3 regions of the Lactobacillus sp. A27 genome follow, and region 1 is predicted to be linked to each of the others. Evidence: predicted binding sites of a transcription regulator. Region 1 holds the regulator's gene; each other region holds the start of a gene.
What was found. The regulator NrdR, encoded in region 1, represses ribonucleotide reductase genes. The targets are predictions, from matches to a motif close to ACACNATATATNGTGT.

Region 1 (5,128 bases):
AGCTTGCTTGCGATCTTGAGCTAATTTTGCCTTAGTTGGCACATACCGAATATCAATTACTTTACCATTCAAAAATAATTGGGGAGCATACCCTGCCATCACCTTACTCGCAGTATGCTTTTGAGAATAATACTCATACAAGTTAGATATACTATTTCGAATCATCTTTTGATCAATTTTATCTGCATTTGCATGAATAAATGACTGCACATCAGGATCACGCAAGGCTTGTTCTATCAAAGATTGTTCATCACCCAGATTACGCTCTTTTACAATCTTTTTAATTACATTGCCAATTGGCTCCATTTTTTCACCTACTTCCAATTATCTTTGAATCCTATTTATTATTTAAATCTTTAAATAAATTCTTCAATTGCTCGGTAGAAATGCCAGCATCCCTATCAGCCTTTTTCTTACTCCAATCAGTGCCTTTTTCGACTCGCTTTTGATAAGTTCGAACAGATTTTTTCTTACCAAAGCTATTGCGCCGCTTTTTCACATATTGCAAAGCCTGTACGGCTGTAGCCACGCCATGTTGCAGCCAGTCATTGGCAATCTTATAAGCCAAATTAGAACTAACTACTGTGTCATAAGTAAGACATGTATAGGTCAAAATGTTGATTAAGTCTTCAGGCAACCCATACTGGGTGTGCAAATTATTAATAATCTGCTTCTCATTGGCACTAGTTATACCGCCTTTTTGCGTTTTTATTTTATACAAAAATTCAGCGGGTGAACTCTCATTAGCTGCTTTTAACAGCTTTTTATCATGGTCATCCATATCTTTAATCACAGCTAATGCCTTTTTTTGCCCTTCATTTAACTGCTTTTGTACATTTTCTCTAGTATTAGCCCTCTTATAATTTTCCGCTAAAGTATTGCTAATGTCATGCATATTTAAGCTATATGAGCCATGAAGACATGGCAAGCTTTCATCTACAAATTCTTTTTCTGATAAGCCATACGTTTGGATTAAACCACGAATTTGATCTTTATTAAGGTCAATTTCACTAGCTGGAATTTGATAGCGATTATACTCCTGCTTGATAAAATCCCAATCAATACTATCGTGATCATTCACCTTGGCAGTTTCAACTTCATGAATCTTATTTTCTTGTGCGGCTTGAACCACATCACTAGACGGAGTGATTGCTTCATCCCCAGGTAAACGAAAAACATCAAAAAAGTTTGCTGACACGTCTTTAGCATTTTTTATAGGTTTTTCCCTTAATTTTGCTTCTTGAGCAAAAGCATGACTTAAATCATGAAAGGTTGATACACCAACCTTTTCTTTTAATAAACTAGCTAAAAGTGGCGTCGCAAAAAATTTGTCTGCAGCTGGAACTTGCAGCAATTTAAAAACTAAAACATTATTGAATACATTATTAGACAAAAGTGTTTGGACTAATCCCACAGCCTCTAATTTATGCAATGAATCAAATAATTGTTTCAAGCTGCAATCCAATTGCTCTTGCAATGAATATATCCCCTTCGAGTCGGAAATTATGCCATACGGATCATAATTTTGAATCAAAGTCTGATATAGCGCTACTGCTACTGCACCTACTAACGGTTGATATAATTTGATTAAAACTTTTTCATCTTCGGGAAAAAGCTTCACACGATTGGCTACATAATAAAGATGTTTGGGATCAGACGTCTCAAACATGACTAATTGCCCTTACCTTTCTTAGCCATCATGTCTTCCATAGTCTTCATAAAGCTAGACATATCTTTAAATTCACGATAAATAGATGCAAAACGAATGTAAGCCACATCATCAAGATCAGCCAATTCATCCATAACGTATTGACCAATCTTCTTAGATGAAATTTCACTAATGCCTTGCTTTCTTACTTTATTTTCAACATGATCAACCAATTGCTCAAATTGCTCACTGCTAATTGGTCGTTTCTGTCCTGCAGCCATTACACCATGCAAGATTTTCTTGCGATTAAATGGTTCACGCGTACCGTCATTTTTAATTACAAGTAACGGAGCTGTTTCTACTCTTTCAAAAGTTGTAAAACGAAAACCACAATTTTCACACTCTCTGCGTCGTCTGATTGCACGGTTTTCATCACTAGGACGTGAATCAATAACGCGGGAGGCATTTTGATGACAATTTGGACATTCCATAGCTATCCCTCTTCTTTGATCTTAATTAATATCTGTTCTAGTTTATTTTCTAATTCTTTTATTGTACCAGTATTTGCCACTACAAAATCGGCCATTTTTTCTTTTTCAGCTAATGGCATCTGACTATTAATCCGCATTCTTGCTTCCTCGTCAGATAGATTATTACGCTTTTTTAAACGTTCAATCTGTAATTGCTCAGGAAGGGTAATCACTAAAACTCCATTAGCTACATGTTTTTTATCCAATCCCGCTTCAAAATACACTGGTGCATCTAAAATAACAAGAGCAAAATTCTGATATTCTTTTATCTTTGCTACTGTTTTATCGAAAATTAACGGATGCGTCAACTGATTTAATTCAGACAAGGCTCTTTTATTACTAAAAACTAATTGCCCTAATTTTTTACGATTTATTGTTTGGTCTGAATTTAAATATTCTACCCCAAAATGATCTTTAATCGCTTGCCAAGATGCATTGCCGGGTTTCATCAGTTCGTGGGCAATTTGATCACAGTCAATAATCGGAATGTTTTTCTTTTTAAAAAAATCATCAGCAGTACTTTTACCGGTGGCAATTCCACCTGTTAATGCTAAGACATAACTCATTTATAAATCACCTGACAATGAGGACAAAAAGTGGTTCCCCGACCATTAACCTTAATTTTTTCAAATTTAGTACCACAAACTGGGCAGGGCTCACCTACATGACCGTAAACTTGCAATTTACTTTGAAAGCCACCAACTTGTCCATTCGCATTCAAAAAGGAATGAACTGTAGTACCTTGCAGCTTAATTGCTTCGGCAATAATTTTATTAATCTGATCATGTAATTCAGATACTTTTTCCACAGGAATTTTATTGGCCTGACTTAAAGGATGAATCTTGGTTCGCCAAAGAACCTCATCAACATAAATATTACCTAGACCAGCTACTACTGATTGATCAAGCAAAGTGTTTTTGATATTTTTCTTCTTACGCTTTAAGCCATTGATTAAATATTCTGAAGTAAATTTAGAACTATTTGGTTCTACTCCAAGCTTACCAATCCCTGTAGTTTGTCTTTCGGTGCCAGTTAAAATTAGCTGCATCCGCCCAAATTTGCGCACATCATTATACCGCAATGCTGTTCCATCAGTAAAAACAAACTCAACGTGATCGTGTTTATCCTTAGGCGCATCAGACGCAGTTAAATGATACTTTCCTTCCATTCGCAAATGAGAAACAATCGTTAAATTATCACTCAAGCGAATAAGCAAATACTTGGCGTAGCGATCAATATCGATAATCTTTTTACCAGGCAATTCAGATAAAAATTTTTCATGATCAGTCGCCACAATTTTTGGATACCACAAAATCACTTTTTTAATAGTTTTTCCCTTAACTAAAGGAAGCAGCGTTCTTCGAACTGTTTCAACTTCAGGCATTTCAGGCATTTTATCACCTACTTTGCATCATACCAATTGTGTCCCCAGCCAGAATCAGCAATTAGTGGCACGTCCAACTTAACAGCTGATTGCATTACTTCAGGCACAATCTTTTTAATTGTTTCTAGCTCATCTTTTGGTACATCAAAAATCAATTCATCGTGTACCTGCACTACCATTTTAGTCTTCAAATGTAGTTCATCTAACTTCTTTTGCATGTTAATCATTGCAATTTTAATAATATCGGCAGCTGAACCTTGAATTGGTGAATTAATAGCAGTTCTTTCAGCAAAGGCACGAACGGTGTATTTCTTAGCATGAATATCTGGCAAGTATCTGCGACGGTGCATGATTGTTTCGGCATAGCCTTTGTCACGCGCTTCTTGTACTGCTTTATTCATGTAATCCTTGATTTGAGGATATTGTTCGAAGTAGTTGTCGATAAATTCTTGAGCACGTTTTCTAGAAATGCCTAAGTTCTTGGACAAACCGTAATCGGAAATACCATAAACGATACCGAAGTTAACAGCCTTAGCGTGACGACGCATCAGTGGCGTTACTTGATCTGGTGAATCCAAGTGGAAAATTTTCATCGCGGTATGTGAGTGAATATCATAACCGGTCTTGAAGGCTTCTTGCATGTTTTGATCGCCCGAAACGTGAGCTAAAACACGAAGTTCAACTTGTGAGTAGTCGCAAGAGAAAATGTAGCCGTCTGGTTCACTTGGCACGAAAGCTTTTCTGATTTGCTTACCCTCTTCGGTACGGGTAGGGATGTTCTGCAAGTTAGGATCCACACTGGAAAGTCGACCAGTTGCAGTCAAAGTTTGCAAGTAACGTGTATGTACACGACCATCTGGTTGGATAACGTCAAGCAGCCCCTTTACATAGGTAGATTGAATCTTGGCAATTTGACGGTAATCCAAAATTTCACTAACGATTGGACTTTGTGTCTTCAATTGATCAAGCACTTCAACTGAAGTTGAGTAACCAGTCTTGGTCTTCTTGATTGGTGGTAAACCAAGCTTTTCAAACAAAATGTGACCTAATTGCTTAGGTGAATTCAAATTGAACTTTTCACCAGCTTGACTGTAAATCTTGTCTTCAAGCTCTTTCAACTTAATGGCAAATTCATTTTGCAACTGAAGCAAAGTGCTGGCTTCAACCTTCATCCCGTTCATTTCCATTCTGGCTAAAACGCGCGCGGTTGGGATTTCGATCGTATCAAACAAGGCATCTTGTTCGTGATCCTTGAGTTTTTCAAGCAGTGGCTTCTTGAGTGATTCGATAGCGTTGACCTTGGAAGCTAAGTGGTTGAACAATTCATCGTCATTATCGGGAACATGTTCACTCTTACCTTTGCCATAAACTTCAAGGTCAGTCTTAACGGAGTAATCACCATAAAGATGAGCGATTTCACCAAGATCGTTGGAGTTATTTTCATTATTGATCAAGTAGGATGCCAAAAGCATGTCGTAATCAAGACCGTGAGTGTGAATGCCCAAACGATGTGCAGCAACCATTGTTCTCTTTAGATCAAAGACATTCTTCTTAATCTTTTCGTCA
Region 2 (5,128 bases), on a different contig from region 1:
AAAAGCAGGAACTTTATTATTTTTAGGGAATTTTACTAAATTAGTGTATTGATCAACAATTTGACCATTTCTCACTTTTACCCCACCAAGTTCGGTAATCCGATCACGGAAAGGACTAAGACCAGTTGTTTCAATATCAAGCATTGTGTAATTAGACAAAAAGTCTGGTTTTTCTTGTCCCTTTTGCCGGAGTTTATCTTGTGCACCATCTACATGCAAAACCCCGTTTTTTACGTAAATACTCATCGTTCACCCTATTTAGTTAAATTCATCAACATATCACGCGAGCTAGTTGCAAAGCCTGCTGATCTCTTCTTCAAATCATCTAGCATGTCTTCATCAGCCAAATCAGCTGCTACATACTTCCAATTTGGAAATTGTTCTACCAATTTAACCATTGGATCAAGAAGCTGTGGACTAGTCTCATCGACGCCAAGCTCTAAAACTACAACTTTCTTGTCTTCATTACCAGTTAAAAACCAACGAAAACGAGTATTAGCATCTGTATCAGGGAAGAAGTTAGCATTAAGCGGCATGTGCAACTCCATTGGACTGTTGCAATCTTCACATTTTGGCACTTCACCTTCACCCACTAAAAATTTTTTGACTACTTCACGATCATCTTTTTGTCCATGGTTAATACCACTAGAACATTGCATTCTGGTCCAATCGCCAAAGGCATTGAAAATGTGATTCTCATTAAAACCAGCATTTTCAAAAAAGTGAGCAAAAGTACTAGTTGCAATAAAGTATTCCTTATCTTGCAAAAGTTTCTTTAAAGCTTGCATCGTTTCGCCAGGTTCGTATTGAAGAGAATATTCATTCACCAATTCACTCCAAAAACTCCATTGTTCACTCCAAGATTCGAATTTCTTATCAAGGGCATCCCCAATTGTATGCACATCGTATTTGTCGGCAATTTTGCCAAACTGGTCATCGAAGTTTTCTTCACTTAAGATGTCCAATCCTTCTTCTTTAGCCATGCCATTACCTGCAGTAACGATCACTGCATCCGCATCTTTAATCCATTCTTTTACCTTAGTAAAATCTGCCATCTTTATCTCTTTTCTTATTTAGAATAACCGGTCAAACGTAATTGTCCATCGATGTATTCACCTAAGAACACATCATTGATTCCATTATAACCTGCAGCTTGTACTTCTTGCTCAAGCCATGCTTTTCATCCTGATTTTCTTATTCTTCAACTTTTTGTTTAATTCTACCATAATAAAAAAGCAGCGTTTTTTGCGCTGCTTTTTAAATCTTATTATTTAGAAATTTCTTTAAGCCCAGCATGACGACGTCCCATGTTAAACCAAGGTGAAACGGTAAATGCCAAAACATCATTAATGACATAAATCAATGAGTTGATAGCCATAGCCAAGTTGGCATCACCTTGTGCGTAAGTGATTCCCCAAAGAACAAGTTGAAAGATACCACTTGCAGTCCACCAGAAGTATTGGTTGTTGTAACGCATGAAGCACATGATACCGGCAGTAAGTGAAATAGCAAAACTGATAGCATCAACCCAAGGACGTGGATCATTAGTGAACTTACCAATTAAGAAGCCTGATACTAAGTAAACAGCCAATGTACCAACGATAGCGATGATCCATTCTTTTGAGCCAAATTTTCTCAAATGGTTCTTAGTATCATTATTCCATGACTTTACTGACAAAATAACTGGTAAGTCCAAAGTTGCAATATAAGCAATTTGTTCAAAGATGGAAAGATAATTCTTAGCTGACCAACCTGCATAAATAAAGCAAGCTGCTGATACTAATCCTAACCATCCATTAATTGCCTTAGTAGCATTAATTGCCAATACACAAAGCGTACCTAATAAAGTACCAATAAAAGTAATTAAAGTTACGCTGGTAACCTTAGCTTGAATAAGTAATGCTAATTGAAAACCAAAAGCAAAAAACCATAAACAATAATTTTGTATTGGCCATCCCTTTAATTGATTAAATAGCCAAACGAAATAATTCTCGTGTTCTCTTTCCATCTACACAAACTCCTTTAAATTTAGGTTCACAAAACACAACATTTTGTGCCTTATCCGCTTTTTCCTAATAAAAGCATCGATATATATCGTAATCGAATTAAGCATTTTATACAATCTTGAATCTTACAAAATATTGTGCTAATAGCACTTAAAGATGTCTATATGTTGTGTTTATGAGAAAAATTATTAGTTTTGATTTTTATCTATATAAAATCAAATTTGAATACTTAAGAATATATAAAGGTACTCAAAAAGTACTATTCTGGAGTGGCACACCATCATATAATATAAGTGTAAATTAGTGACATATTGTCATACTATCCAGATGAGGGTAAAAAAATGTTTAAATCAACAAAATCACAATTTGCAATTAGAAAATTAAGTAAGGGCGCTGTTGCGGTTTTATTGACTTTCGGTATTTTCGCTAACACTACTTCTGGTATCGTGTCAGCTACAGTAAATGATGGTATCGATATAAGCGCTATCGAAATCAGAGGGGGTACAACAGATACTACTGAATCTTCAGTAGAAGATATTACTCCTGAATCCACTACTGAAGTTTCAACTTCAAATGATGATCAATCAACTCCAGTAAATTCAGAAATTACTCAAAATACAGAAACTATTTCTGAAAATACTCAAGTTGAAACTGCCACTGAAATCAACAAAGCTGAAAATACAGCTAAAGAAGAATCAACGGTAGAAAATGCAACTACTAATGATGCAACCGTCACCGAAGATCAAACCACTACTGATAAAACTGAAACTTCTTCTCCAGAAAATACAAATCAAACTGAAACAACTACTAAGAAGCCAACAATTAACGTTGATACTGAAAAAGTAGACAAAGAGGATGAAGAAGAAACAAAAAAATTAGAAGATATTAAAAAATATATCGAGGAAGTAGCTGCAAAACACCCATTGGGAATTGCCGGTATCTTCCACATCTTTGGTAATGAAGTAGATGGTCAAGTGCACATTGCTGGTAATATTGCCGCAGATAAAGTTGGCGCTGGCGATTTTGGCACTAACTCAGGTGCTACCAGCAACTTAACTAATGGTGATATTCACTACATCGGTAGCATTGACCACCTCAATAAAATTAATGGTGACAACAAGTTAGTTATCTTCGGCCCAGACATTGAATACCGTTCATGCGAAAATGGTAGCGCTATTCAAGTTAACTTTGGTACTAAGGATGAACCTAAATGGCAAAAAGTTGACATTAAGCACAGCCACATTATTCAAGCTGACAAGCCTTTAGACATTCAAGGTGAGTTAGACAAATTAGGTGAAAAGTCAGACAACTGGGCAGGCCAAAGCCAAACTGAGGGTGTTAAGGCTGACTTCACTGACCACAATAACAGTTGGATCGATGTTTCCGAAGCAATCAAAAATGCCGGTGATAGAAAAGAACCTATTTACGTAACAGTTGATGCTAGTCACATCTCAGGTGATAACAAGCGCAATATCACTATCAAGGGTATCCCTGCTGGTGAAAATGCTCCAATCATCATTTTGAATGTTACTAATGTTCAAAACGGAGACTTGACTGTAAAAACACATCTGGTTTTAGAATACTCAGACCAAAACAATGTAAATGGTTCTAGTGAAAAGCATGGTCAAGCTAACAAGTTATTGTGGAACTTTGGTACCAACCTTAACTCATTGAACATTGATGGTGACTGTCACTTAGGCAGCATTCTAGCTTCAAACGCACACATTACTACAAATGTAAACGTGGATGGTAACATCATCGGAGACAAGGTTACTATCAAAGGTGAAAGTCACCGTTGGGACTTAGTTCCACCAATGGAGGAAATTCAGATTCCTGAAGAGCCTAAGCCGGAAGACCCAACTCCGGAAGAGCCTAAACCCGAAGAGCCAACTCCGGAAGACCCAACTCCGGAAGACCCAACTCCGGAAGAGCCTAAACCCGAAGAGCCAACTACACCTCCTACTGATGAAGAACTTCCTCCTAGTGAAGAAGACTTCATCCGCCCACTTCCTGAAGATGTAGTAGACCCTATCGGAGAGGAAGAAGAACCTAAAGAAGAGGAAAAACAAGATGAAGAAGACTTCATTCGTCCGCTTCCTGAAAATGTAGTTAAGTCTACAGCTAACAAGGTTCAAGAACAACAAAAAGAAGAAAAGGCAACTCCTCAAACAAGCACCAGTACAGTCGTTGAAACATCAACTGAAGAAGAGATCGCTTTGCCAGAAACTGGCGAAAAGCAGAACCCACTTATCTCTATCGGTGCTGTGATGAGCGCAGTTGCAGTGGCTCTTCTCTCACTTGGCCTTATTATCAAAAAGAAGAACTAATTACGAAAATGACTCATCTAAGAGTCGTTTTTTAATTATTTCTAAATAGTGACGCTTTGTCATTTACAAATCAAAAAATAGTTGATACGATTAGTATAATTAATTTAAGAAGCGAGGCTGAATATATTGAAATCAAACATAACAAGTATTCCCAAAAAAGTAGTTAAACGTACTACTTCATTATTTTTATCATTTAGTTCCCCGTCTCTACCTACCAAAAAAATTACGATTAATTATTACGATGCCGAAGGCAATAAAGTTGACTCTCATTCTCTTAATCCAGTCAAGGATAACCGGGTTATCACCAAGGATGCCTTAAGAATCTTAATTGATTTGCATATTCCTCAATATTATAAAATCATGCCATACTTTGCTTATCCAGAAGAAGACATTACTTTAAATAATATTCCTGACGAAATCATGATCGCAGTAAAACCTAGCTACTAAAAAAGCAGCTCAAAATTGAGCTGCTTTTCTTTCTAAAATTAATGTTGTGAAGCACCTGAAGTAGTGTCAGGCTTTTCTTCAACCTTTTCTTCTTTAGCCGCCTTAGCCTTAGTAGAAGCACCACTGACTGCATCTGGATCAGAATTTCTACGATAAGTTGCACCAGTTGTTGCGTCATCATCAACTACCAATTTTTGACCAGTAGTTTCACAGAAGTACTTAACTAATGGATACAAATCTTGTACCCATTCATAAATACCAGCATAGTTGCCGTTATCATCTTCCACACGCTTATAGTAGTGCAAAACCAACTGTTTTAAGTTACCGGTTGGCACGGGCATATAAACA
Region 3 (5,128 bases), on a different contig from region 1:
AGATACTACTAATTAAACCATAGTCAGAATTTTTTCTCAGCAAAAAAGGCCTGTTTCACATGAAACAAGTCTTTTATTTTTTACTTAAATTACCGCTAAAGGAGTTTTCTCCGTTGGAATTGGAAAATCACTATTAATTAACCTTAACTCGTCATCAGTTAACTTTATTTCTTGAGCAGCAATATTTTCCTTCATGTGTTTAATACTGCTGCTTTTTGGAATGGCCAACACATTGCCATTGCGCAAAGTCCAAGCAAGCATAATTTGATGCGGTGTTACACCATGATCGCGAGCCACGATCTTCAAATTCTGCGTAATTCTAATCGTGTCTCCTGCTCCAGAATTAAACGGAGAATAACCAATAAAGCTGACGCCATGCTCTGTTTGCCAGTCTTGCAAATCAAACTCTGTGCCTCGTTCCTTAATATTATAGAGATCTTCGTTAGCAAAACATTCTGTTCCACCAGGCACACTAAATAATTCTTTCATATCAGACGTATCAAAGTTAGAAACGCCCCAGTGACGAATTAATCCTTCTTTTTGCAAAGCTTGCAAACCGCGAATCGTGTCTGATAAACGATGATTACCGCGCCAATGCAATAAATATAAATCTAAATAATCAGTACCTAATCTCTCTAAGCTAGCTTCCAGACTCTTTCTCTCTAGCTCAGGAGTCGCATGATAGGGATAGAATTTTGAAATTAAAAACAATTTATCACGATCGTAATCTTTAATTGCCTCGCCTATCAGCTCTTCACTTTTGCCATCACCATACATTTCTGCTGTATCGATAATGTTCAAGCCATTATCTAAACCATAGCGAATGGCCGCAATTTCATCTTTTTTATTTTTGGGATCTTCACCAATCCCCCAAGTACCTATACCTAAGCCTGTTAACTTTTCAAAATCCATCCGTATTCACTTCCTTTACTCAAATTTTAACATAGTTCTGTGATTTTCATTTTACCAATTGACAAAATGGTCTATTCCATTTTATAATGGACTAGACCAGTAAAGGAGGGTTTTAAAATGAAAATTATTGTTACTGAAAACAAAATTCAAGGTGGAGCAAAAGCATTCGAGATTTTTGAAAATGAAATCAAAAATGGTGCTAAAGTTTTAGGTTTAGCTACCGGTTCTACCCCTGAAACTCTTTATCAAAACTTTACTAACAGTGATCTTAACTGTTCAAACTTAATTAGCATTAACCTTGATGAATATGTTGGCTTAACACCTGATAATCCTCAAAGTTACCACTACTTCATGCGCAAGCACTTATTCGACAAAAAGCCTTTCAAGAAATCTTACGTTCCAGACGGCATGACTAAAGATGTTGCTGCTACTTGCAAAGAATACGATCAAATTATCAAAGATAATCCAATTGACGTGCAACTATTAGGTATCGGCCGTAACGGTCACATTGCCTTTAATGAACCTGGCACTCCATTTGACATTGGTACTCATGAAGTTAAGTTGACTGAAAATACAATCAAAGCTAACTCACGTTTCTTCGACAACGAAGATGAAGTACCTAAGAGTGCAATTTGTATGGGTAATGCCAACATTATGCAAGCCAAAAAAGTAGTATTAATGGCCTTCGGTGAAAAGAAAGCACAAGCAATCAAAGAAATGATTGAAGGACCAGTTACTGAACAAGTGCCTGCATCAATTTTACAAAAACATCCTGATGTAACTATCATCGTTGATAAGGCTGCAGCTCAAGAACTAGACGACAAATACAAGAACTAAATAACAATTTATCCCTAAAAATGAAAAGCTAGGCTTTCTACAATCGTAGAAGACCTAGCTATTTTTGTGAATTATACTTCACTAAATCGCATTTTTGCTCTAAATATTGAAGTATAATTCATTTTTTATAATTTCTCTGCTCTAATTGAATTATGTTTCATTCCTATCCGATTTTTCATTTCTACCCTTGACTTTTTCGTGTGAAACAGAATTAAAAAAGAGCTTGTGTGCCACAATATCTTGTATTAAACTTATTAATTGTCCAATATCTGGTATTTAAGAAAGAATGTGATTCAAGTTATTGTTTTAAGCGGGCCAATTGGAGCCGGGAAATCCAGTTTAACCAGTATTTTAGCAGAGCACTTAGGTACACAAGCATTTTACGAAGGCGTTGATAATAACCCTGTTTTGCCGCTTTATTATAAGGATATGAAGCGTTACACTTTTTTACTTAACACTTATTTGCTTAACCACCGTTTAGCTCAAATCAATCAAGCTATTCAAGATAAGAACAGCGTATCCGATCGTTCTATCTATGAAGATGCGCTTTTCTTCAAGATGAACGCTGACAGCAAGGTCGCAGATCCTACAGAATTTAAGATCTATGATGACTTGCTTGAAAACATGATGGAAGATACGCCAGGCAACCCAAGCAAGAAGCCTGATTTGCTTATCTACATCCATGTTTCACTTGATACCATGCTTAAGCGCATTAAAAAGCGTGGTCGTTCATTTGAACAAATCAGCACAGATCCAGGCTTGAAGGATTACTACGCTAGATTGCTCAGATACTATGAGCCTTGGTATGAACAATATGATGCTTCTCCTAAGATGGCTATTAATGGTGACAAACTTGATTTTGTTTCTAGCATGGATGCCCAAAGAGAAGTATTGAAGGAAATTGATGAGAAGTTGCACGAAATCGGTAACTTATAAGACTGAATAAAAAGAAGGAACGTGATGACAGTTATTGTTTTAAGCGGGCCAATTGGAGCCGGGAAATCCAGTTTAACAGGTATTTTATCCAAATATTTAGGTACTAAGCCATTTTATGAAAGTGTTGACGACAATCCAGTTCTGCCACTCTTTTATGCTGATCCTAAGAAATATGCTTTCTTATTGCAGGTATACTTCTTAAACACGCGTTTTCACAGCATTAAAGATGCTCTTACTGAAGATAATAATGTACTCGATCGTTCTATCTACGAAGATGCGCTCTTCTTCCAAATGAACGCTGACATTGGTCGTGCAACCTCAGAAGAAGTGGATACTTACTATGAACTTCTGCACAATATGATGAACGAGCTTGAAAGAATGCCTAAGAAGAATCCAGATTTGCTTGTTCATATTAATGTTTCATATGACACCATGATTAAACGGATTAAAAAGCGGGGTCGTCCATATGAACAATTGAGTTATGACTCAACTCTAGAAGACTACTATAAGCGTCTGCTTCGCTATTACAAGCCTTGGTATGAGAATTACGATTACTCACCAAAGATGGAAATCGATGGTGATAAACTAGATTTCATGGCTAATCCAGCCGACAGGCAAGTAGTCTTGAATCAAATCACAGACAAATTAAAAGAAATGGGAAAGCTTCCTGAAGATTGGAAAAAGCCAACAGATATCCAAATCGAAGCATAATTTCCCAGGAAATAATAAACCGCATAGAAATTCTATGCGGTTTTTCTTTATTCAAATTCTGCCAACGCTTCAGCAATTCCATCATGATTATTATCGAGCGTCACATGATCTAAGCCAATCTTCTCTTTTAATTCTGCGGGTGCATTACCCATTAAAATTGGATGACCTACTTCTTCCAGCATTTCTTCATCATTATAGTTATCACCTAAAGCAATGCAATCTTTTAGTGGTACCTTGTATTCTTTCGCTAAAATTGCTACTGCACTTGCCTTGCTTACACCTTTTAGTACGACTTCTAGTAGTGTTCTTGAGGATCTGACAAAGCTCAAATCTGGGAATTTTTTAATCAATTCTTTTTGCATACGATCAAGTTCTTCTGGTTTGCCCATGATCAAAGCTTTGTGTACGCCCTGCAATTGCTCAATTTGATCAACAGTAACCGGAGTGGCCTTAACATCGACAATTTTCTCTTCATGTTCAACCAGCAGACTCTTTTCTTTAGCGCAATACCACACATAGCCGCTATAGATATTCCAAGCCGAGCCATTATTTTGCTTTTCAACATAATGGCAAATTTCTGCTGCTTCTTTTGCATTAAAAAAGCGCGTAATTAATGCTCTGCCTGTTTCATCTAGTGCTAATGCGCCATTATAGGCAATCATCGGAAAGACTGTCAGGATCTGTCCTACCGCTGTCATAATTCCCTTAGGCAGGCGAGCTGAAGCTGGTATAAAGATATTGCCAGCAATAATCTGATGCCTAATTGCATCACGCGTTTTAGGCGTTACCTTCAATTCATCGTTAATTAATGTGCCATCGATATCTGAAAAAATAAGTTTTGCGGACATTTTTTCACCCTTAATCTCTTTAATCTATGTAATTAAGAATAATGCTAAAAAACTGATAATGAAAGTAATTTGGTGCTTAAAGTCTATCTCTGTACAGCAAATTATAATGAATCAGTATGATCTCTTGACAATAATTCGTGTTTACAAATTTAATTATGAATGCTAAAGTATAATAGTTGCTTTCAGAAAGAAAAAACACGAACAATTCTTTGGAGAGAGTTTTATGAATTTTATTAGGAAATATTTTCAACTAGATAAATACAATACCAGCATTAAAGTCGAATTTATTGCTGGTTTGACTACTTTCATTAGTATGTCATACATTTTGTTTGTTAACCCTAGCGTTTTAGGTGCCAGTGGCATGAACACAGGTGCTGTCTTTACTGCTACTGCTTTAGCCAGTGCGCTTGGTACTGCAATCATGGGTATTGTTGCTAACTACCCAATTGGTGAAGCTCCTGCTCTTGGTATTAACGCATTCTTCGCTTACACCGTTTGTGTGGGGATGCATGTTTCATGGCAAACTGCTTTAGCCAGCGTTTTCGTTGCATCAATCATCTTTATTTTGATCACTCTGTTCAAATTACGTGAGAAGATCATTGATTCAATTCCAGCTGACTTAAAGTTTGCTATCTCATCAGGTATCGGTTTGTTCATTGCCTTCTTAGGTTTACAAAACGGTAAGTTAATCGTCGCAAATAAATCAACTTTGGTTGGCTTAGGCTCACTTCACGATCCACTTGTTTGGATCACCATCTTTGGTTTGCTTGTAACTGTTATCTTGATGATTTTGGGCGTTCCAGGTGCGATCTTCATCGGTATGGTTTTGGCCGCTATTTTCGGTATTTGTACTGGTCAAATTGCATTGCCACACAAGGTGATCT

Region 2: a site for NrdR is predicted at 2,042-2,057, ahead of pnuC (nicotinamide riboside transporter PnuC). Genes of this name have one in related genera too.
Region 3: a site for NrdR is predicted at 1,980-1,995, ahead of JEM49_RS03740 (deoxynucleoside kinase). Genes of this name have one in related genera too.

Annotation. Positions count from the first base shown of each region.
Region 1 is NZ_JAEHNT010000072.1:30,620-35,747, forward strand. Features, by position in the region: gene dnaI (primosomal protein DnaI) at 1-306, opposite strand, end outside; gene JEM49_RS08595 (replication initiation and membrane attachment family protein) at 338-1,669, opposite strand; gene nrdR (transcriptional regulator NrdR) at 1,672-2,139, opposite strand; gene coaE (dephospho-CoA kinase) at 2,142-2,744, opposite strand; gene mutM (DNA-formamidopyrimidine glycosylase) at 2,741-3,571, opposite strand; gene polA (DNA polymerase I) at 3,580-5,128, opposite strand, start outside.
Region 2 is NZ_JAEHNT010000010.1:22,944-28,071, forward strand. Features, by position in the region: gene JEM49_RS01725 (exonuclease domain-containing protein) at 1-246, opposite strand, end outside; gene JEM49_RS01730 (Sir2 family NAD-dependent protein deacetylase) at 255-1,055, opposite strand; gene pnuC (nicotinamide riboside transporter PnuC) at 1,268-2,008, opposite strand; gene JEM49_RS01740 (LPXTG cell wall anchor domain-containing protein) at 2,348-4,333, shown strand; gene JEM49_RS01745 (hypothetical protein) at 4,460-4,780, shown strand; gene JEM49_RS01750 (PAS domain-containing protein) at 4,819-5,128, opposite strand, start outside.
Region 3 is NZ_JAEHNT010000019.1:7,420-12,547, reverse strand. Features, by position in the region: gene JEM49_RS03750 (aldo/keto reductase) at 85-912, opposite strand; gene nagB (glucosamine-6-phosphate deaminase) at 1,030-1,749, shown strand; gene JEM49_RS03740 (deoxynucleoside kinase) at 2,038-2,685, shown strand; gene JEM49_RS03735 (deoxynucleoside kinase) at 2,710-3,396, shown strand; gene JEM49_RS03730 (Cof-type HAD-IIB family hydrolase) at 3,444-4,244, opposite strand; gene JEM49_RS03725 (NCS2 family permease) at 4,468-5,128, shown strand, end outside.